4 regions of the Pseudoalteromonas sp. S3431 genome follow, and region 3 is predicted to be linked to each of the others. Evidence: predicted binding sites of a transcription regulator. Region 3 holds the regulator's gene; each other region holds the start of a gene.
The links. The regulator FliA, encoded in region 3, starts transcription of late flagellar genes. The targets are predictions, from matches to a motif close to CTAAAGNTNNNNNNNNNNNNGCCGATA.
Positions count from the first base shown of each region.

Region 1: DO88_RS11090 (DUF3530 family protein) is a predicted target of FliA. The motif match lies at 966-992, and genes of this name have one in related genera.
Region 2: pomA (flagellar motor protein PomA) is a predicted target of FliA. The motif match lies at 1,316-1,342, and genes of this name have one in related genera.
Region 4: DO88_RS13075 (VC2046/SO_2500 family protein) is a predicted target of FliA. The motif match lies at 1,170-1,196, and genes of this name have one in related genera.

Region 1 covers NZ_JJNY01000035.1:11,887-17,798, forward strand. The annotation lists gene DO88_RS11100 (ribbon-helix-helix domain-containing protein) at 1-150, opposite strand, end outside; gene rluA (bifunctional tRNA pseudouridine(32) synthase/23S rRNA pseudouridine(746) synthase RluA) at 281-934, shown strand; gene DO88_RS11090 (DUF3530 family protein) at 1,068-1,958, shown strand; gene djlA (co-chaperone DjlA) at 1,941-2,807, opposite strand; gene murU (N-acetylmuramate alpha-1-phosphate uridylyltransferase MurU) at 2,837-3,496, opposite strand; gene DO88_RS11075 (aminoglycoside phosphotransferase family protein) at 3,493-4,494, opposite strand; gene lptD (LPS assembly protein LptD) at 4,607-5,912, shown strand, end outside.
Region 2 covers NZ_JJNY01000099.1:2,067-7,978, forward strand. The annotation lists gene ispA ((2E,6E)-farnesyl diphosphate synthase) at 1-835, opposite strand, end outside; gene DO88_RS01745 (exodeoxyribonuclease VII small subunit) at 838-1,080, opposite strand; gene pomA (flagellar motor protein PomA) at 1,403-2,170, shown strand; gene DO88_RS01735 (flagellar motor protein MotB) at 2,173-3,093, shown strand; gene DO88_RS01730 (hypothetical protein) at 3,264-3,755, shown strand; gene DO88_RS01725 (DNA topoisomerase III) at 3,817-5,757, shown strand.
Region 3 covers NZ_JJNY01000049.1:18,119-24,030, reverse strand. The annotation lists gene flhA (flagellar biosynthesis protein FlhA) at 1-1,546, shown strand, start outside; gene flhF (flagellar biosynthesis protein FlhF) at 1,567-3,051, shown strand; gene DO88_RS06680 (MinD/ParA family ATP-binding protein) at 3,044-3,904, shown strand; gene DO88_RS06685 (RNA polymerase sigma factor FliA) at 3,931-4,641, shown strand; gene cheY (chemotaxis response regulator CheY) at 4,682-5,065, shown strand; gene DO88_RS06695 (protein phosphatase CheZ) at 5,083-5,850, shown strand; gene DO88_RS06700 (chemotaxis protein CheA) at 5,866-5,912, shown strand, end outside.
Region 4 covers NZ_JJNY01000023.1:322-6,233, forward strand. The annotation lists gene DO88_RS13080 (DUF6172 family protein) at 47-349, opposite strand; gene DO88_RS13075 (VC2046/SO_2500 family protein) at 608-1,135, opposite strand; tRNA gene DO88_RS13070 (tRNA-Tyr) at 1,248-1,332, shown strand; tRNA gene DO88_RS13065 (tRNA-Tyr) at 1,382-1,466, shown strand; gene DO88_RS13060 (M48 family metallopeptidase) at 1,510-2,208, opposite strand; gene DO88_RS13055 (VOC family protein) at 2,750-3,175, opposite strand; gene DO88_RS13050 (HD domain-containing protein) at 3,192-3,923, opposite strand; gene DO88_RS13045 (class I SAM-dependent methyltransferase) at 3,988-5,178, shown strand; gene DO88_RS13040 (PilZ domain-containing protein) at 5,199-5,495, opposite strand; gene DO88_RS13035 (response regulator) at 5,504-5,884, opposite strand.

The sequences.
Region 1 (5,912 bases), on a different contig from region 3:
AAGCTTACTATTTATTACCTCAGCTCTTCGAGCACGCCTGATCAGGTCGTTTACCAGTTCACTTTTATTTGCGTAATCACCCACGTTTTCAACGTGATTACGCAGCCATAAATCATTTTGCTCAGTAAGCGAAATACTTTGTCTAGCCATAACATTAAACCTTGCTTGCAATAGTTGGTGTAATTTTACACCAGAACAAAAAACACGCAATAAATTTTTCCCTTGAGCCTTCAGCCTCGCTCCACTAAAATAGCGCCCTTAAAAATCATTAAGGCAGGCTGTGTTAGTTAACTATAATCCCCCAATGAGCCCGTATTTAACAATACTTTTCCAAGACGACGATTTGCTCATCGTTAATAAGCCAAGCGAGTTATTAACAGTCCCTGGTAAAGATCCTAAACACGCCGACAGCTTAATTAACCGTGTTAATCGTGTTTTTCCAACAGCTAAAATAGTTCATCGTTTAGATATGGCAACATCAGGCATACTTTGCCTTGCTATGAATAAAGCAGCGCACAGGCATTTAAGTATGCAGTTTCAAGAACGCGAAACAGCTAAGCGTTATATTGCACGTGTATTTGGGCAGCTTGAGGTCGATACGGGAACCGTGGATCTGCCGCTTATTTGTGATTGGCCTAATCGCCCAAAACAAATGGTTGATCACGAAAATGGTAAGCCATCGCTTACGCACTTTAAAATACTTGAGCGCGAAGCCGATGCTACCCGTGTAGAGCTAACGCCAATAACTGGGCGCTCACATCAGTTACGTGTACATATGCTAAGTTTAGGACATCCTATTTTAGGTGATAGGCTCTATGCCCATAAAGACGCACTTGCCGCAGCTCCTCGCTTACAATTACACGCACAAATGCTGAAGTTGAAGCACCCTACAACTGAGCAAGTACTTACATTTGAAGCCGAACCTGAGTTTTAATCATTGCATTAATGATTATTAAGCCATAGTGCTAAACTTTTACCGTAGTACGCCGATACCTAATTAGTATTCATTATTTGAGCTTCTTATGGTATCTGCGCAGTTTTTAAAAAGTATACTTAACGTATTACTAATGTGTACGCTATTTTTAAGCATACAGGTAACAGCTGCAGAGCATATTGCCCCTCCTACATTATCAAGTATTGAAAACAACGATATTGAACGCTTGCTTCCAAATGACGAAATAAAATCAATACTTGCAGGTGAAACCGAGTTTTTGAGTTTATACAGCGAATATATGAGCGCCGACTTTAGAGGTGTTGTATTACTTATACCCGACTGGCAATCAGTGCCAACAAACAATGCTGGCATGAGCTTTTTACGAAAAGAACTTAATAACTTAGGCTATACCACTTACGCAATGACGGTACCCGACATAGACTGGCAAGCCAGCAAAATACCAGACTCATCAACAGAAATGCCTGCAGAAACAACGACACCTGATGCAGCTACAAGCACAGAGCCTGCGACTGCAGATATGAAGAAAAATGCAGAACCTCATTATGTTAATGCTTTAGAAAAAGTGACTAATGAGGTACTCGACAATTATAAAATAAATCTGATTGCTCGCTTTAATGCGCTATACCAAACTGCAATGCAAGAGCCAGGTAACGTAGTGGTTATTGCACAAGGTACCAGTGCTGGCGTATTACTTGAGCACTATGCCGACTTTCCAGAACAGAGAGTAGATGCATTTATAAGTTTAAGCAGTTACTTACCTAATACTAAACGTAATAAAGATTTGAGCCAAACAACGTCACTTGTTACGCCAGCTTTACTCGATATTTACTATGCTAATGACAGCAATGATATTTTAATGAGCCTTAAAAATCGCCAACGCTGGGTTAACCGAAATGCTAAATTTGATTATCGCCAACGCCAGCTATTTGGCCTGCGCGATCAACCGGATCAACACGCACGTCTAACAAAAGAAATAGACGGCTTTTTACGCCGCCTTTTTTAAATATTCATAAGCTGCTTGAATATCTTGGCTCTTTTTAACTGCAAGCTCCATCATGTGTTTTGGTAAACCTTGCGATACCAATTTATCTGGGTGATGTTGGGACATAAGTTTACGGTACGCTACTTTTATCTCACGCTCAGTCACACCATCATTAAGCCCTAATAACGCCAATGCCTGTGTACGATTCATATTATTATTGGGTGGGACATGATGACCCGAGCCTTCACGGTAGCTGCTACTTTGCCCTTGGCTTTGTTGCTGTTGATTAAAGCGCTGTTGTTGCTTTCTAAAGTTAAATTCTGCTTGATAGCGTTTTAATACGAATGCAAAATGCGTTTTCGAAATGCCTAACTGCTTACTTACCTCTGCTAACAATTGTTTTTCTTGTTCGGCTAACACCCCATCAGAGAATGCCATTTGAATTTGTATCTCTAAAAACAATTGCATCAAGTCGTTTCGCTTAGCAAAGCGTTCTTTAAAGTCGTGCACGGTTTCTTTAAGTGAGAAGTCGCCCTCTTTACCCGACTGAAAAGCCTGCTGTGCTTCGCGGCGCTCTTCGCCTTTTAAACCCATTTCATCCATAAACAAGTTGGCGGCTTTTATATGCACTTCGCTAACTCTGCCATTCGATTTAGCAATATGCCCCATTACGGCAAAACAGCTCGAAAAGAACAAAGCTTGGCGCTCGTTTACATCTGCATCGTTAAACAAGCTTGAAAAGCCACCCGCTTTATCAAAGTTACTTTTTAAGCTTTTATCAAATAAATGGCCAAGGTATAAACCTAAAATGGCACCAAAAATTTTGCCAAACATAAAGCCAAAACAAAAACCGAGTATTTTTCCCCACATTTATAATGCTGCCTTTTTAAAAAATTTAGTTAATGCGCCGCAAGGCGTTTGTTTAAGTCATTTAAACGTTCGGGTGTACCTATATCATCCCACTGACCAATATAAAGCTCAGTAGAGATTACATGCTTACTTAGCTTTTCACGTAAAATAGGCCCTAAAGGACGCCTCCCTTGCGTTAACCCTTTGAAAAAATCAGCCTGATACCGACTGATCCCTGAGAATGTATACTTTTGACTCTCTGGCGATAAATGACTTAATGCAAAATCACCATCTGGATTATGTGGTGGGTTTTGTATTAGCACAATATGCGCCTCACCCGCTTGCAAATGCAGCTGCATTAGCGCACTTACATCATAATCGGTATATACATCGCCATTAACTACAATGAAAGACTCTCCAAGCAGAGGTAGCGCCTGAATAATACCGCCAGCAGTTTCAAGACCACCTTCAACTTCTTGACTGTAAAGTATGTTTACCCCAAATTGACTGCCATCGTTAAAGTAATCTTTTATTTTATCACCTTGCCAAGCGAGGTTTATTACAATATCGGTAATTCCGGCAGCTTTGAGGTTATTTATATGATGCTCAATAAGTGGTTTTTCTGCTACTTTTAACATTGGTTTTGGCATATGCTGTGTTAGCGGCATCATCCTCTGTCCGCGTCCTGCGGCTAAAATCAACGCTTTCATGTGCACTCCTTTGCTAACTTTTCAGTCACTTTTGGCACTATGGTATGTTTAGTCCAATCACTCAATGCTTTAAGCTCGGGATAATTAGCAGCCACTTCAATAATATAATCAAGTGTGGGTAAAATATTATCTAAATAACCTGTTTTCCCGTCGCGTAAATATAATCGACAAAATATACCAGCTGCTTTTAAGTGGCGCTGAATACCGGTTAAATCAAACCAATATTTAAACTCATCAAATGAGGTATTAACCATTAAATTTTGAGCAGTGAACTCGCTATAAGCAAAATCAAGCAAGCTTGTTAGCTCTTTTGCCGGAAGTTTAAAATAGCAATCTCGAAGCAGCGATACTAAATCGTAACAAAGCGGACCACGTACCGCATCTTGATAATCTATAATCGCCCACAGGCCATTACTATTCATAATATTTCGACTGTGATAATCACGGTGCACGGTTACTGTAGGCTGCACAAGCATAGCCTGAGTGAGTAACTCACAGCTTGTTTGCCACATAGCTTGATACGCTGCAGTTGGGGATTCATCTATAAAGTCGTTTACTAACCACTGACTAAATATATCGAGCTCAAGTTTTATAAAGTCTTTATTGTAAGCTTGCATAACTGCTGAGGGTGGTGTTTTTGCCCATTGAGCACTTAAACTTATTAAAGCTTTGTAATACTCAATACGATTTTCATCATCTAGCATATCAGCCAAATGCTTACTGCCTAAATCACTTAGTATAAAAAAGCCTTGCTGCTCGTCGCTAGCAATTATTTTTGGAAGTAAAAAGCCTTGCTCGGTAAATACCTTATTAAGTGATATATAAGGCGCGTTATTTACTTTTTGGGGTTCTGAATCCATCACAATAAAATGCTCATTACTGCACGTTAAACGGTAATAGCGACGGAAACTAGCATCTCCTGTTATCGCACTTAACAAAGTAGGCTGCGTATTAAAGTGTGTGTTTATAAATTGTTGTAAATTATCAAAGCGTGTCATTTTATAAGATATCTATTTTTAACTAAGTTAATTAGGTCAATTACTGTATTTGCCATTATTTTCCTTTATTATGTGTAAATTATATTTAATCACAAAGCATTAAGGTCAATAAATGAGCAAAACCTGGGGCATATTGATGCTAAGCGTAGTTAGCGCACCATCGCTTGCCGAAACTGAACTGGCGCACAACCTTTGTGGCATTTCAATGCAAACCAGAGCTTGGCAACCACTTCCAGGCCTTGAGCTTGGTACTGTTGATATTAAAGCTGATGATGTAGAGCTCCTCGGCACTCAAAGTGCTGAATTTACCGGCAATGTTGATATTAACACCGTTAATATGAGTTTGTCCGCACAAACTGCGTTGATAGATAAACAGCGTGGTTTATTAAATGCAACCGGACCAATTACTTATCGTGACACAATTAGCCAAATAAGCAGCAAAGGGCTAAACGCCGATTTAAGCAACTCAGAAATTAGCCTACTTGGTGCAGATTACAGTTTAACCGATCAACAAGGTAAAGGTGGTGCAGAAAAGCTGACCGTGAATGATTCTGGCTTAGTGCTCATGAATGCAAGCTTTACTGCTTGTCCCGGTCAAAGTCCTGTATGGGAAATAGAAGCAGACGAAATTAATTTATCCCGCGAGGAAGGCTGGGGTGAAACTCACAATGCGGTACTAAGAATTCTTGATACACCTGTTTTATATTTGCCTTATTTTACATTTGCACTCGATGAACGTCGTAAATCAGGATTACTAAAGCCTAATATTTCCAGCTCAGATCGCTATGGTATTGAAACAATTACACCTTATTACTGGAACATAGCGCCAAATTTTGATGCCACTATTACCCCGCGCTATATGTCTCGTAAAGGCTTGCAACTGCAAACAGAGTTTCGGTACTTAACTGAGCAACATGAAGGTTTGGTCGGTGTAGAGTACTTAAATAAAGACGATTCAGAGCCAACTCTTGATTCACGTTATATGTTTCATTGGCAACAAAGAAGTTATTTAGGTGAGAGCTGGCGAGCTAATGTAGATATTACCAACGTAAGTGATGACAATTACATTACTGATCTTGATTCTAACTATGCAAATAAAACCGATACCCAACTTTACCGAACTGGCGCACTAACACACTTAGGTGAGACATGGCGTACAGATATTAAAGTGCAAAACTTTGAAGTGCTCGGTGATCACTTAGAATCATATACCGCTATACCTCAAATCAACTTTACTCAAACAGCCCCATGGCGTATTGATAATTTTGATTTTACAGTTTCTGGCGAAATCAGTCATTTTACTAACGACTCAGCCATTATAGATCAAGCAACGCGAGTGCATTTAGAGCCTAAAGCTCGCTTTGATTACAAACAACATGCATGGTCGTTTTTATCTGAAGTAAGTTTATTGCAAACAA
Region 2 (5,912 bases), on a different contig from region 3:
CTGCATCTATATTTGCCAACGCTTCATGGGCTTGTTGTATTAAGTTTTGTGCCTTTTCTTTAGCGCCTAGCATACCTAATAACGCAGGGTATGTCGCTTTATTCGCGGCAATATCGGAGCCTTGTGGTTTACCTAAAGTAACCGTATCGCCTTCAACATCTAAAATGTCGTCGTGTACTTGAAATGCAAGCCCTATAGCATACCCAAAAACGCTTAAGTTTTCTAAGGTTTGTTCATCAACATTTTCGCTGCACAGTGCACCAAGTGTAATTGCGCAATTAATAAGTGCGCCAGTTTTTAGCTTATGTATTCGCTCAAGTTCTTGTACTGTAATTATTTTATCAGTGGCTGCAATATCTAAACCTTGACCTGAAACCATTCCTTCAAGGCCTGATGCGTGGGCGAGTGTCGCTATCATTTTTACCTGTGTTTGAGCTGAGCAGTTAAAACTATGTTTAGCAATTAGTTCAAAAGCTAAAGTTTGAAGAGCATCGCCGGCTAAAATTGCTTGGGCTTCACCATAAACTATATGACAAGTTGGTCGACCACGACGCAGATCGTCGTCATCCATAGCAGGTAAGTCATCATGTATTAGCGAGTAACTGTGTATGCATTCAATAGCTGCTGCTAATATATCTAAATCTTTTTTGTTTGCCCCTAATATTTTGCCTGTTGCGTAGACTAAAAATGGGCGCAGCCTTTTTCCACCATTAAACAAACTGTAATGAGTTGCTTCTTTTATTGCTCTATCACTATCAAGTGCTTGTTCAAAATAAAGGTTTAGTGCTGATGCAACGTCTATTTGAGCACGCTCAATATGTTCTTTAATGCTCACCGCTATTCCATATCATTATCAAAGTTTGTAAGTACTGATTTATCGCCATTACCCATTAAAATAGATACCTTTTGTTCTGCTTGCTTGAGTTTACCAGATGAAGCGTTAGCTAGAGCAATACCGCGTTCAAACTGCTTCAATGACTGCTCAAGCGATAAATCACCTTGTTCCATATCACTAACAATTATTGATAATTCTTCTAGTGCTTGTTCGAAACTTAAGTTTTCAGGTTTTTTAGTCGCCATCTTATTTCAGCTTACTTGATAAATTTAGGAGCCAATTTTAGGGGGAATGCTAAACTAGGTCAAAGAATGATATGTTTTTTTCTTCTATTACGGCTAAATGTTACTTTATGTGGATTAATAAAGCCTTAATTACGGTCATACTGATATCATTTAAATGATTAATCGTTATATTAACATTGTAACTTTGTTTAAAAATAATCCTGGAATTGTTTTTTATGTTTATTTTCATATATGACTCAAGCAATTTAGCATGTTGCCGATAAGCAGTTAATAATAAAAGTTTTACAATAAGGCCTTAGTGCATGAAACCTCTGGAGGTAATGTGGATTTAGCAACCATAATAGGGATCCTTGGCGCAATTGGCTTAATTGTCATGTCCATGTTTATGAGTAGTAGTGGTGAAATGGCCATGTTTTACAATACCCCTTCAGTGGTAATTGTATTTGGTGGCTCTATATTTATAGTTTTATCTAATTACACCATGGGACAATTTTTTGGGATAGGTAAAGTTGCCGCTAAAGCTTTTATGTTTAAAATTGAATCGCCGGAAGAGTTAATTGAAAAAGCGGTTGAACTTGCAGATTCAGCTCGAAAGGGCGGTTTTCTGGCGCTTGAGGAAGCTGAAATACCAAATCAATTTATGCGTAAAGGTGTAGATATGCTAGTTGATGGTCACGATGCTGACGTTGTTAGAGCGACCTTACAAAAAGATATCACTTTAACTTCAACACGACATGAAATGGGCGCAGGCTTATTTAAAGCGATGGCCGATATTGCTCCTGCAATGGGTATGATTGGTACGCTTATTGGTTTAGTTGCTATGTTATCGAATATGGACGATCCAAAATCAATTGGCCCTTCAATGGCTGTTGCACTATTAACTACCTTATACGGTGCCTTTTTAGCAAACGTAGTGGCTATCCCTATTCAAGTTAAATTGGAACTTCGTAAAGACGAAGAGGCGATGAATCAACGTTTGATTTTAGATGCAGTTTTAGGTATCCAAGATGGTCAAAATCCAAAAGTGATTGAAGGTATTTTGAAGAACTACTTAGCTGAATCAAAACGTAAAGTTGATACTGAGGAGTAACCATGTCTGAGCAAGAGTGTAAATGTCCTCCTCCTGGTTTACCTGCTTGGATGGGAACCTTTGCCGACTTAATGTCTTTACTGATGTGCTTTTTTGTACTCTTGCTTGCATTTTCTGAAATGGATGTACTTAAATTTAAACAAATAGCAGGCTCGATGAAGTTTGCTTTCGGTGTACAAAACAAAATAGAAGTAAAAGATATTCCCAAAGGTACCTCGGTTATTGCAATGGAGTTTACGCCAGGTAAACCAGAACCTACACCAATTGAAACTATTCAGCAGCAAACCGTAGAAATGACTCAGCAAATGCTTGAATTTCAAGCCGGTGATGAAAGTTCAGCTGGCGGCAGGCAAGAACAACGAGGTGATAAACGTGGTGGTGAGTCTCGGAGCACTTCGCAGGAAAAATCTTCAGAGCAGGCTATTTCAGCAGCGGATCAAGAACAAACAAACGAGCTTGTTAAAAAAATCGCGCAGCAGCTTGAAAAGCAAATTATTGATGGTGCAATAGAGCTTGAGTCTTTAGGGCAGCAAATAATTATTCGTATTAGAGAAAACGGTTCCTTTCCTTCAGGTAGTGCATTTTTACAACCTAAGTTTAAACCTATAATTCAAGATATCGGTGTTCTTTTAAAAGATGTGCCAGGAGAGATTACAGTTTCAGGGCATACCGATGATTTTCAGGTGTCGAATGAACTGTATGTTAATAATTGGGATTTATCATCTAAACGTGCTGTGGCTGTTGCAAGTGAATTACAAAAAGTACAAGGCTTTGACAAAACTCGGATGATGGTTGTTGGGCGAGCTGAAACAAGACCTCTTGTACCAAATGATACAGATGAAGACCGCCGTCGTAACAGGCGTGTAGAGATTTCTATTTTACAAGGTAAGGCAAAAGAGTCAGCACCTATTGATGTTAGGTAACTTTACTTGGCAAATACGTTTATTTATCATAAAGTAAGCTTTCAATAACAAATGTAACGGAGTCAGCCATGAAGAATATCGATAAATTTAGTTATATGCCAGGTAATGGCGGTGGTAATGACGATAATGATGATAAAGAACCTGATAAAAAATAGGCTGAGTGTAATATTTTGCCTGAATGGTTTGAAAGTATTTCTAGGTTACTCGAGAGTAGCTGGGTTTTTATATTAAGCCCTGCTATTTTTGTGTTTTACCTACGCAAAGATCACCTTGCATTACGCTTTGTGTTGGTTACTGCTGTATTTTTTTTTTATGGAGCGTTGATCAACGACTATTTAAAAGAGTTCGATAGCAGTACTTATATATATCGTTACGTTATTTGGGCATTTAATGATCTTGCTTGGATGGCTTTGATCGCCTATTTAGGAATAAAAGACAAAATTTATTTGTGGCAGTGTGTTATCGGTCAACTAGTTGTTATAAGTGCCCCTATTTTACAGCTATTTAGGTTGGTTGATCGCCATCTATGGGATCTTTCTTATAGTACATATATTTATAAAACCTTATTGCCTTTCATTAATATTGGTACCGTTGTTGTTTGTTACCTACCGCTAGTTTATTTCTTAAGTAACAAGCGCAATATTGCATCAAACGAACAATAAAATTTATAGCTTTAAACTAATGTGCTAGACTACTGTTTATATAAACAGTGGTGAGCAAGCTATGAAACTCTACATTGCAGAAAAACCTTCACTTGGACGCGCTATTGCTGATGCGTTACCAAAACCACATAAAAAACACGATGGCTATATAGAAGTTGCTAACGGTGATTGTGTCTCGTGGTGTATTGGGCATTTGCTAGAACAAGCAGAGCCTGATGATTATGATGAGCGCTTTAAAAAGTGGCAGTTTGATCACTTACCTATAATACCTGAGCAGTGGAAGTTAAAAGCCAAAACCAAAACTCGCAAACAGCTCACTGTTTTAAAAAAATTAATTAAACAAGCTTCGCAACTTATTCATGCTGGCGATCCAGACCGCGAAGGCCAGCTTCTGGTTGACCAAGTAATAGAAGAAGCTAAAATAAGTCAGGCTAAAAAGCAAAGTACGCAACGTTTACTCATTAGTGATTTAAATTTATCTGCGGTAAAAAAATCACTGGGCGTTATGCGTTCTAATCGAGATTTTATTCCGTTAAGTGTATCTGCTTTAGCGCGCTCTCGTGCGGATTGGTTATTTGGTATGAATTTAACGCGTGCATATACATTAGCTGGGCAAAAAGCAGGATTTGGTAATGTGCTTTCGGTAGGGCGGGTTCAAACCCCTATTTTAGGTCTTGTTGTTAATAGAGATAACGAAATAGCGAATTTTGTATCTAAGCCTTTTTACGATGTATTGGCGCATTTGTTTACTCCTGATAATCAACCATTCATAGCTAAGTGGGTTCCAAGCAAAGCATGTGAGCCACATCAAGATGAAGAAGGGCGAATACTTAACAAAGCTCTTGCAGAAAATGTTGCTTCACGCATTACAAAGCAAAGTGCTGAGCTTACTTCACTCGACCAAAAACAAAAAAAGCAAAGTGCTCCATTACCTTATAATTTATCTGCTCTGCAAATAGATGCCGCTAAAGCATTTGGTATGCCAGCTCAAAAAGTATTGGATATTTGCCAAATACTTTACGAACGTCATAAACTAATTACTTACCCACGCTCAGATAATCGTTATTTACCCAAAGATCACCATCAAGAAGCATCTGCTATTTTTAAGGCAATAAGTGCTAATGGTGGGCAAAGCAGTGAATTAGTAAACGGGGCTGATGTAAAAAAGCGTAGTAAATGTTTTAACGATTCAAAAGTGGCTGCCCATCATGCCATTGTGCCTACGGCTAAACAGTTAAAGTCAGCGAGTTTGAGCGGTGACGAAGCAAAGGTATATCAATTAATAAGCCGTCATTACTTAATTCAGTTTTATCCCGACTATATATATAACGAAACTAAAGCTGAGGTAATTATTGCTGGTGGGCTTTTTAAGGCAAATGCAAAGCAAGATGTAAGCTTGGGTTTTAAGGTGTTAATGGGTAAATCTGAATTAAAAGATGAAGCCTCGCTACCTCCTTTAACAAAAGGTATGCCTCTTTTTTGCGATAAAGGCGAAGTAGTCGAAAAGCATACATCACCCCCTGCTTATTTTACCGATGCCACATTATTGGCTGCGATGACGGGCATTAGCCGTTATGTTAAAGATCCACAAATTAAAAAAGTATTAAAAGACACTGATGGTTTAGGTACGGAGGCAACACGTGCGGGAATAATCGAGTTGCTATTTAAGCGGCGTTTTTTAAAACGTGAAGGTAAGTCAATTAGAGCGACCGAAACGGGACTTGCTCTTATTAGCGTATTACCACAAGGTTTAGCGAGTCCTGATTTAACCGCAAAGTGGGAGTCGAGCTTAGGTGATATTGCACAGCAGGCAATGAGTTATCAGCAATTTTTACAGCCTTTACTTGCTGACCTAAATGGGTTTGTTCAATTAGCAGCAAACTGCGATAGCAATGCATTTGCGAAGTTACCAAAAACCTCACCTAAAAAACGTTTTGCTAAACGAGGTGGAAAAGCGACCTTTAAAAAGTCGAGTTATAAAAAAAGCTCTGTTGCTAGTTAGGGCGTGTTGACCATTCATGGTTGAATTTGCAGCAGTATGTTTGGTATTTGGGCAAGGCATAGCCTATGTAGTGTGGTTATTCCCCCATAAATAGGCGATAAAGCAGCATAAATGCCAAACATGCGCTGCCCGAAGGGTTCTGCCTAGGGGCTATT
Region 3 (5,912 bases):
CGAAGCCGATTTTTACGGTTCAATGGATGGTGCGAGTAAGTTTGTAAAAGGCGATGCAATAGCCGGTATCGTTATTTTAATTATTAATATTGTAGGTGGCTTATTTGTTGGGATGATCCAGCATAACTTAAGTTTTAGCCATGCAATGGAAGTATATACACTTCTAACCATTGGTGACGGTTTGGTTGCTCAGCTTCCATCATTATTGCTCTCAATTGGCACGGCAATTGTAGTAACACGTCAAAATGAGTCGCTTAATATGGGTGACCAATTCAAGAAACAACTTGGTAACGAAAAGTCACTCTTTATTGCTTCAGGTATTTTGATCATCATGGGGTTAGTCCCTGGTATGCCGCATTTTGCTTTTTTGAGTTTAGGCGCACTACTTGGTTACTTAGCCTATTACACGCAGCAAAGTAAAATCAAAGCTGCTGCAGCCGAAGCTGAAGAGGCTGCAAATGGCGGAAGCACCGCGACAGGTGTTGCGAATAAACAAGAGCAAAAAGAGCTTGGTTGGGATGATGTTCAGCAAGTTGATGTAATAGGATTAGAAGTAGGGTATAGATTAATTCCGCTGGTTGATCAATCACAAGGTGGTGAACTACTCAACCGGATTAAAGGAGTGCGTAAAAAGCTTTCTCAAGAGCTTGGATTTTTAGTTCCTCCTGTTCATATTCGCGATAATTTAGAACTAGACCCTAATGCTTACAGAATAACGCTAATGGGAGTATCTACTGGTGAGGGGGAGCTTAAGCATGGTGATGAGCTGGCTATTAACCCAGGGCAAGTATTTGGTCCAATAAAAGGAATTGAAACTAAAGATCCTGCATTTGGATTAGACGCGGTTTGGATTAAACCTGATCAAAAAGACGAAGCTCAATCTTTAGGCTATACCGTTGTTGATTCTGCCACAGTGGTTGCAACTCATATTAGTCAGTTGTTAACTAACAGCGCAGCGTTGTTACTAGGGCATGAAGAAGTTCAAAACTTACTTGATATGCTTGGAAAGAGTCATCCTCGTTTGGTTGAAGGACTTGTCCCTGATGTATTGCCGTTAACCGCTATTGTAAAAGTACTACAGAACTTATTGAACGAAGGGGTGGCTATTCGCGATATGCGATCAATTGTACAAACCCTTGTTGAGTATGGTCCTCGTAGCCAAGACCCTGATGTATTAACGGCTGCAGTGCGTATTTCTCTGCGTAGATTAATTGTTCAAGATGCGGTTGGAATGTCATCTGAAATACCTGTCATAACCTTGGCGCCTGAGTTGGAACAGATGTTGCATCAGTCATTGCAAAATGCAGGCGATGAAGGTGCCGGTATAGAGCCAGGACTTGCAGAGCGACTTCAAGTGTCATTGAATGAAGCGCATCAAAATCAAGAAATGGCCGGTGAACCTTCAATACTGTTAACGTCAGGAATGTTACGTACTGTGTTATCTCGTTTTGTTAAGTACACCATACCAGGATTAAGGGTGATGTCTTATCAAGAGGTGCCAGACGAAAGACAGATAAAAATTGTCAGCTCTGTAGGCCAACAATAAGATTTTAAAGGGGTTGAATAATGAAAATTAAACGTTTTTTTGCTAAAGATATGCGTACAGCACTTAAAGAAGTGAAAGATGAACTTGGTGTTGATGCGGTTATTATGTCTAACAAAAAGCTGGCTAATGGCGTTGAGATTGTAGCCGCAGTTGATTATGAAAAAGCGGCCCCTAAATCAGCTGCACAGCCGCAAAATACTTTAGTGCGTGCGGATGACTCAGCACAATCACACAGTATACATAATTTTGTAAAGCCAGAGCTTCAACGCGCTAAAGCTGCCCCCCAAGCTAGGGTTGCAGATAGTTTAGAAGCTTTACTAGAGCGTCAATCTCCTCGCCCACGTTCACCTGAATTAGCATCAATGTTTTCTCAATCGGGTATTGAAACGACCGATAATTATCAAGAGCCAGTTGTCAAACCTCGCTCAGCGAATATGTTTGCTCGCGAAGATATTGCACCAACACGTCCACAGACCCAAGCCGATAGTTTAGGTTTTGATGACCTAGATCGTGATTTTGATGATCTAGATAGCCCCGTAACACCTCAAGCGCACGTTAAAAATAATGAAAGTGAAGAAATGACGTCAATGCGTGAAGAAATGAACGCTATTCGTCAATTGCTAGAGCACCAAGTGTCAGGTTTAATGCAGCAAGATATGGCACGCCGTGACCCCACACGTGCTTGTATGATTGACCGTTTAGTTGGTATGGGAATCGATAAAGAAGTTGCAGAACAAATGGCGTGTTTTGTACCTGATGACGTATCTCGCCAACAAGGTTGGAAGGCTTTGTTAACAATGGTCGAAGACCAGATGCAAACTACGAATAATGAAATACTACGTCAAGGTGGTGTTTACGCATTGGTAGGCCCTACTGGTGTGGGGAAAACGACAACAGTTGCAAAGTTGGCTGCTTTAGGCGCACAGAAATACGGTGCAGATAAAGTGGCGCTAATAACCACCGATACATACAGAATTGGTGCTTATGAGCAACTTGCAACATACGGTCGAATTATCGGTTGTGGAGTAAAGCAGGTTAAAGATGCTAATGAATTAGCTGAAGTTTTATACCATTTACGAAATAAACGTCTAGTATTAATTGATACAGCAGGTATGAGTCAACGAGACTTACGTTTAACAGAGCAATTGAATACGCTTATGCGCAATCAACGTGTTGATATTCGTAGTTATTTAGTATTAAGTGCAACAGCGCAAATAAATGTCTTGCAAGAAACAGTACGACATTTCAAAAAAGTGCAGTTAAGTGGTTGTATTTTCACCAAGTTGGATGAATCTTTAAGTTTAGGTGAGATTATTAGTATTGCGATTCAAAATCGCCTTCCAATAGGGTATCTTACTAATGGTCAACGAGTTCCAGAAGACATTCGTGTTGCAAATGCAGAAAAACTAGTAAAAAAAGCTGAGCAATTGTATTTGAAAAGAATAAAAGCACAACATTCACGACACCAAGCAGTGGCGTCGAGCACAGTAGGGATGTATGATTAACACAGTATTAGATCAAGCAAGCGGCCTGCGCAAAATGAGTCAAAACAATAACAACGGCGTAAAAGTTATCGCTGTTACTGGTGGCAAGGGTGGTGTAGGTAAAACAAATGTTTCACTTAACACGGCAATAGCATTAGGCCAGCAAGGTAATCGAGTTTTAGTACTTGATGCCGACTTAGGTCTAGCGAACTGTGATGTGATGCTCGGATTACGGGTTGAACGTAATTTATCACATGTACTTTCTGGTGAGTGTGAACTCGATGAGATTTTAGTTGAAGGTCCTGCAGGAATTAAAATTGTACCAGCGACCTCTGGTTCTCAGAGTATGGTGGAATTATCACAGTCTGAACATGCAGGCCTTATACGCGCTTTTAGCGAATTAAATACCGAATTTGATATCTTAATTGTAGATACCGCTGCGGGTATTTCAGATATGGTACTGAGCTTTTCTCGTGCTGCTCAAGATGTAATGGTTGTAGTGTGCGACGAACCGACTTCAATCACAGATGCTTATGCACTTATTAAAGTGTTAAGTCGTGAGCATGGGGTGTATAAATTCAAAATTGTAGCTAATATGGTTCGTAGTATGCGTGAAGGTCATGAGTTATTTGCAAAACTTTCAAAAGTAACGGACCGATTTTTAGATGTGTCAATGGAGTTGGTTGCAACAATCCCTTATGACGAAAATATGCGTAAGGCAACTCGCCGTCAAAAAGTGATTGTAGAACTTTTTCCTAGTTCTCCTGCTTCAGTTGCCTTTAAAGCACTGGCGACAAGAGCAGTGAAATGGCCTATACCTAACCAACCTTCAGGACATTTAGAGTTTTTTATTGAGAAGCTAGTTAACGGCTAATTATGACAACATTGGTAAATAGAGCTATGGGATATCAATCAACACAAAATTTAAATGTGATTGTTGAAAAACATGCATCGCTAGTCAAAAAAGTGGCATGTCATTTAATTGCTCGTTTGCCTCCAAGTGTCCAACTCGATGACCTAATTCAGTCGGGTATGATAGGCCTAATTGAAGCATCAAAAAACTTTGATGCAACCAAAGGCGCAAGTTTTGAAACGTTCGCGGGAATACGAATTCGCGGTGCCATGCTTGATGAAATGCGCCGTGGTGACTGGGCTCCTCGGTCGGTTCATAGAAAAAGCCGTCTTGTAGCCGAGACGATTGCTGGATTAGAAAGTAGCTTGAATCGTGAACCAACCGATATAGAAGTTGCTGAAAAACTTGAAATTTCGTTAAATGAGTACCATCATATTTTAAACGATGTAAACACAAGTAAAGTGTTAGGCATCGAAGACCTCGGGGTCGATGAAGATGTTATTACCACGGCGGGCCAAGATTTAACGCTAGACAAACCGTTTAATAACGTTAAAAATGAACGATTTAATGAATCATTATTAAATGCTATCAAGTCATTACCAGAGCGAGACGCAATGGTACTTTCTTTGTACTATAACGATGAAATGAATTTAAAAGAAATTGGACATATACTCGATGTAAGTGAATCGCGTGTAAGTCAGATACATGGTCAGGCGATGATTAAGCTAAAAGCAAAAATCAATGACTGGATAAACTAGTAGTAAGTAAATACAGGTTAAGACCTCACTGGAGGATGTTTTGGATAAAAACATGAAAATTCTTGTTGTTGATGATTTTTCGACAATGAGACGTATTATTAAAAATCTATTGCGCGACTTAGGCTTTACCAACGTCCAAGAAGCGGATGACGGCTCTACAGCCTTACCCATGTTACAAAATCAAGTTTTTGATTTTGTGGTAACAGATTGGAACATGCCAGGAATGCAAGGTATTGATCTTTTGAGAGCGATAAGGGCTGACGATAAATTAAAACACCTTCCTGTTTTAATGGTGACAGCTGAAGCTAAAAAAGAACAAATAATAGCAGCGGCTCAAGCTGGTGTTAATGGCTATATTGTAAAACCATTTACAGCTGGCACATTAAAAACTAAATTAGAAAAAGTGTTCGAACGCTTAGGTTAATAATAGGGGAAAGGCTTATGCCAGCACCTGCTGCGCCTCGGATAACGTTAGAACAAGCTCGTCAGCTCGTCACTTTTTTAGAAAATGGCGAACATGATAAAGCTGATCAACTAATTTTAGATACTGCATCTAAAGAGCAGTCAGAAATATTTGACGAAGTGGGAAAGTTGACGCGTCAACTACATGAAGCTTTAAAAGGCTTTGAGCTAGACACGCGCCTAACAGATCTCACTAACGACGCTATACCTGATGCTAAAAAACGGCTTAATTATGTCATTGAGATGACAGAAAATGCTGCAAATAAAACCATGGATGCGGTTGAGGCGAGTTTACCGATAGCACAACAGTTAGCGGATGAAATATCCCGTATCAAACCGACATGGGACCGTCTAATGAGTCGTGAAATTGAACTCGGTGAATTTAAAGTACTGTGCCACAGCATTGATAAATTCATGAGCAGTTCTCATCATAAAACTGATGAGTTACAAAGCTTCATGACTAACATATTAATGGCCCAAGATTATCAAGATTTGACAGGTCAAGTAATTCGCCGAATTATAGAACTTGTTAGGGAAGTTGAAGAAAGCTTACTTCATCTTTTAACTGCTTTTTCTGAACAAGATATCAGTAAAGCAGTCACCCTAAAACCACAAAAAATAGATGACCCAGTTGACCCAGAAACATTAGCAGGTCCTGAAGGGCCTATTATTGATAAAGAATCACGTAATGATGTTGTGTCTGATCAAGATGAAGTCGATGATCTTTTATCAAGTTTGGGCTTCTAAGAGGAGAGTAACTGCATGTTTGAAGTCGATGAAGATATTTTACAAGACTTTCTTGTAGAAGC
Region 4 (5,912 bases), on a different contig from region 3:
ACCACTTGGGTCCATCTCTACTTTACGAGTACTTAAAATTTAAAAGTTACTCGTCGTCATCTAAATCAGCTTGTTGACGCTGTGCCGGCTTTGCTAAAATCTCTACGTAGAAAGACTTTAAATCTTGCTTTTCGATGTCGCTGATATGATTGCTAATCTCTGCAACGTGCACTACTTGAGCATCTTCAGCTGTATTACCAAACTTACAGTCAAATGCCCAGTAATCAGCATCTTCAGGTAGCGTTTTATTACGTTCTCTTTTCAAATATTTTTTCACTTCGTGCTTTGCAGCATCGACCATACGAGGGTATTTGATTTTCTCGTGATTCAGCGTGAATGTTTTCTTCATTACGTTCCTAATTACCTTGGTTTAATGATAACGGCATTTCATGTCATACCATTTGACATCATTATAGCAATTGCATTAAATTTTTGGATGGTTTTTTTAAACTAAATCAATTTTTAGGCAATTAACATTATAAATAGCTACAAAGCCTCTCTTTTTAGCCATCATTATTATAAAAATGACCATTTAAAGCTTGTTTTACTGGGCCTGACATAAGCTGATTTGAAATCGTAGATAGATAAATTATTTTGTAGGTCAATATTATGCTGTAGCTAAGTGAAGCGGTTGATGTAATGATTCATCATTAAGACCATCATAGAATGAAGCTACGTCCATTTGCGGATGCGATAGCTGAGTCTCTTTGTTCTTAATACGTCTGCGCACAGCTAGCTCACAATTATCAAGCACATTGAGTGGAATATGAGCTAAATCATTTCTTATTGAAAGTGGTTCAGGGTTTAAGCAGTGTCGTAACTTAATATCGCTCATACCTGCATGCCCTCCCACATTTGATAATAAAGCGGCGTTGTGTTGCCCAATCAACATATTAAACTCATCCGGTGCTAAAGGCTGCTTCGGACCCGAACCAAATTGCTTACGAAGTGTCTCTTCTTCAACAATAGGGTTTTCAATATCTGTTTTTGGAAAATGGAACTGACTAAAATCAAGCGCATCGTGGGATAACATTGCCAATAAAAGAGAAAACTCTCCTCGACGTTGTTCGTGTACACTTTTATTCAACCGTGTACTTAGTTGACTCTCTGTGATTAACAAATCGTCGATTTGCATAGACTTTAGCCGATTATTGTAGGTAATAGATATTTATCGGCTTTATTTCATTTTTCTTTAGCTTTTTTCTTTACTTAAATATAAGTTTTGCTATTATCAGCGCCGTTGCACTGGAGGGGTTCCCGAGCGGCCAAAGGGATCAGACTGTAAATCTGACGGCTCAGCCTTCGCTGGTTCGAATCCAGCTCCCTCCACCACTTTTCTTACCGCTAAGTTAAGTGGGGCCAAGTGTAACAAAATTAGTGTGGAGGGGTTCCCGAGCGGCCAAAGGGATCAGACTGTAAATCTGACGGCTCAGCCTTCGCTGGTTCGAATCCAGCTCCCTCCACCACTTTTCTTCTAAAATACCTTATATTTTAAACTTCAATATTTTTTTAAAATTCCCACTGTAAACTTTGTCCATTATTCTTTAACCAATCTGATGCTATCTTATGATCCGGATAAAACTTAGCTACACGTTGCCAAAATACACGACTGTGGTCTAAGTGACGTAAATGCGCCAACTCGTGGACTATGACGTAGTCTATAATTGATTTTTTGGCTCCAATCAAGAGTAAGTTAAACGTAAGCTCACGTTTACTATTACAACTCCCCCATTTACGTTTATAGATACGTATTCGTAAATCATTCGGTAAAGGTTCCTCCATTAGTTTACAAAAGTGGGCAAGACGCATATCAATATATAATCCTAATTTTTCAGTTAAATACGCCTCAAGTAATGTTTTATACTTCAATTTTTTATGGCTCACTCGAGAAGAACACAATACGCTTAATGTATTCTCATGCTCTATAACTTGAGAATGCAAAGCGTGTTCAAACGTTATGTCTATAAGATTTGAGAAAATTAGAATTTTATGTGTTTCGAGTGGATATTGCTTTGAGTCTGCAATATTAATCTGTTTATCAAGTTGGCTATTTACCCAATCTCGTTTCTCAACCAACCATAAATCCAACTGTTTTTTAGGAACATAATGAGGCGCATAAACGGTTATTGACCGTTGGTGCACTTTAATAGCAACAGTCTTACGTCGGGCACTTCGCTTTAATTGATACTCAAACAACAGTTCTACCACATTTAACCAACACGAAATTTCTAATATTTTATACCAATAGGCTTAAGTATGGGATCTAATTAATAATAAAAAACAGGTCTATAACTAAGTGAAAACTTTATATCTAACTGCTTCAAACGATAATAGAAGACCAAGCCTTGCTGACCTTACAATATTAAAGTTCATTTTATCTAAGAGCGATTTAATCGCTGCGTGAGGTGTGTCACCTAGTGGGGTCGGTAACTTTTCATGCGTTACCTTACTGACTTACATCCATGTGAAAACAAGTAAAAACCTAGCAAAGCTTCTGCGTCCTGATCACGATTTTCACCTATATTTGTGCAGCGACAAAACGTAAATTACCTTTAGGTTGAATCCTAAAAACAGCGCATGTCTGGCACTTATGTTAACTGTACAAGCACAAATAATTGCTAAAAAATACAGTTTCACTTGAAACAAAAAAGCAGCGAATAAACCCCAATTAGATATTATTCAAAGTGATAGCAGTATGATAAAAACTTACACATAAATTCATATAATGGGAATTATAGGATTAACTACATTAGCTTTTTTTAGATGAATGCGAACCTAAGTTAACCGATGGATAGTAAAATTTTATATACGAGTAGTCATGTGATGTGATCTCATGGCTATTACCACTGTCATCTTTAAAATACATTGAAAACGTTACACCATGATCAGCAAGAACCGCTTTTATATTTAAACTTTCAAGATGACTAAGCCACTGTATAAATTGATCCCCTGTTGCCAAAAATGCAATTCCTTTACTGCGCCCCTCACCTTCAAAAAGTGCTAAACGAGTGGTTGAATAAGTATCTTCAAGTGTTAAAGGGCCGCGTCCGTCCTCATCCCAAAAGGCAAGCTCGGGTACTACACTAAAACCTAAAACACGCTCATACCACTTAACGGCATCAACCAAGTTATCTACATTTAAATGGCAATGATCAATACCTGACAATTTAGGCATATTTTTATTATCCACGTTACTCACCAATTTCTGACTTTAATTGCTCTAAAAACTCATGCATGTAAGCTGTACGCCTATTCGCTTCTGCTTTAGCTGATGGGGTATTCATGCTTTCAGCAATATGTAATAGTTTTATAAAAAAATGATCGAGTGTATATTTTTTATCATCAGCTTCTCGTTCAATACAAAAAGGGTCTTCTGGGTTATACAATAACCGAGAAATTGAGCCGCCAACTTTCATACATCGACTCACTCCAATCGCACCTAGTGCATCCATTCTGTCAGCATCTTGTACTATTTGTGCCTCAACTGTTTTAATTTTTATATTTGCGCTAAAGCTATGAGCCGCAATAGCATGATGAATATCATCAAAAAGTGACTCGTCATAATCAATCGATTTTAAAAATTCCAGTGCCTTATCTGCTGCCATAGTAGAGGCTTTTGCACGATCAGGGTGGTTTTTAGCCACCGCCACACAGTCATGCATCCACGCTGCAGGTAATACAACTGACATATTAGCCTGCTCTGCATTACATAGTTTTATTGCAACGCGCACCACTCGCTCTATATGCGTAATATCGTGAGCCACATCGGCATGCACTAAAGAGGTTATAAATTCTCTGCATTGTGAATTAAGTATTTGTAAATCGGGGCTTAAAACGGCGTCAGGCACTTTCAGGTTCCAAAAGCTAATTAATAAGTGAATTATTAGTACTTTACCGTGCTTTATAGCCCTCTTGCAAAACATTCATTGTATGTTGCCCGCTGCTTGACTAAAATACAGCGCTTATTTATTACTACTGAGAAGCCTTATGTCATCTGCCGTTTACCTACAAGCTGGTCGCGATAAATCATTAAAAAGAAAACACCCTTGGTTATTTTCAAAAGCCATCAAAAAAATTAAAGGTAAACCTGGATTAGGCGACACAGTAACGATTCACGATAGCGAAGGTAAGTTTTTAGCAACTGCTGCTTATAGCCCTCATTCACAAATTCGTGCACGTGTTTGGAGCTTTGACGAAAAAGAAATCATCGATCAAAACTTTTTTGAACGCCGTTTACGTCGCTCATTAGAAGCACGGAGCCAAGTAATAGAAGAAGGCGGATTAACAGGCTTTAGATTATGTGCAGCTGAGTCTGATTACTTACCAGGCGTTACAATCGATAAATTTGATAATGTACTAGTTTGTCAGTTACTAAGTGCGGGTGCCGAGCGTCATAAAGGCGAGATTGTTGGCGCGTTAATGGCTATTTTTCCAGGTTCTAGCATATACGAGCGCTCAGACGTAGAAGTACGTACAAAAGAAGGTTTGGAGCCAATTAAAGGTGTTCTTTGGGGTAATGAGCCAACACAACCTGTACTTATTGAAGAAAACGGCTTAAAAATTGAAGTCGATATAATTGAAGGTCATAAAACCGGATTTTACTTAGATCAACGCGATAGCCGTGCTGCACTTGAGCGTTTTTCAAAAGACAAAACGGTACTTAACTGTTTTAGTTACACAGGTACATTTTCGTTGTACGCTTTGCGTGGCGGGTGTGAGCATGTCACTAACGTTGATGTATCGCAACCAGCGTTAGATACTGCTAAACGTAATGTTGAGCATAATAACTTAGACTTAAATAAAGTTGATTTTGTGAAGCAAGATGTCTTTAAGTTGCTGCGTCAATACCGCGACGAAGGCAGACAGTTTGATACCATCGTAATGGATCCACCAAAGTTTGCTGATAATAAAGCGCAGCTAACGGGCGCGTGTCGTGGTTATAAAGACATCAACATGATTGCTATGCAAATACTAAAACCAGGTGGAACACTACTGACATTCTCTTGCTCTGGCTTAATGGAGCAAAACCTATTTCAAAAAGTTGTTGCTGATGCGGCTCTTGATGCGGGCAAAGATCTACTTATAATGGAGCGATTAAATCAAGCAGCCGATCACCCAATTGCGGGTAGCTACCCTGAAGGCTTTTACTTAAAAGGCTTAATTTGTAAGGTTTTTTAATATCTAATCATTCAATTTAATTAGTTAAACTGAATGATTTCAAGGCCTGCTGTTATTGTGCCATCATCTTCTTTGCTGGCACGTATTACCTTAGCCGTTGCTTTTAACGGTGCAATGCTAGGGTGAGTAGACGCTATATCAACTGTTAAAATAGTATCTGGCTCAAGTAAATCATCCAAATGCAATGATAACCCTGTCGCGCTCAAATCAACACACTCTGCCGTATAATTCAAGCCAGCTACTGGCTCTACTGTTGTTAAATTTGCAGTCGCATTTACCTGCATACGTCTAAAGTTTCGTTTGTCATCTGTGAACATAAATCCCTCTATACTATTGTATTAATTTGCTCTAACAATACACTCATTGAAAATGGTTTTACTACATAAGCGTCGCATCCTGCGTCAAATCCGGCTTTTTTCTCCAACTCCGACTCAAGGCCAGATACCATAACAATAGGTATATTTTTTGTCTCCGGGGTATGTTTTAGCATACGACATGTATCGTAACCATCAAGTCCTGGCATGCACACATCAAGTAAAATTATATCAGGTGGATTAGCAACCGCTGATGCTAAACAACTTTTACCTGAATCAGCATAGCTCACATCAAATTTAGCAGTGAGTGCTGCTTTAAGAATTTCATAATTAAAATACTCGTCGTCGACGACTAGCAGCCGTCGTGTTTTAGGTTCGATCAATGAGGACATGGGTATGCCGTTTCCTTCTCAAAGCAAA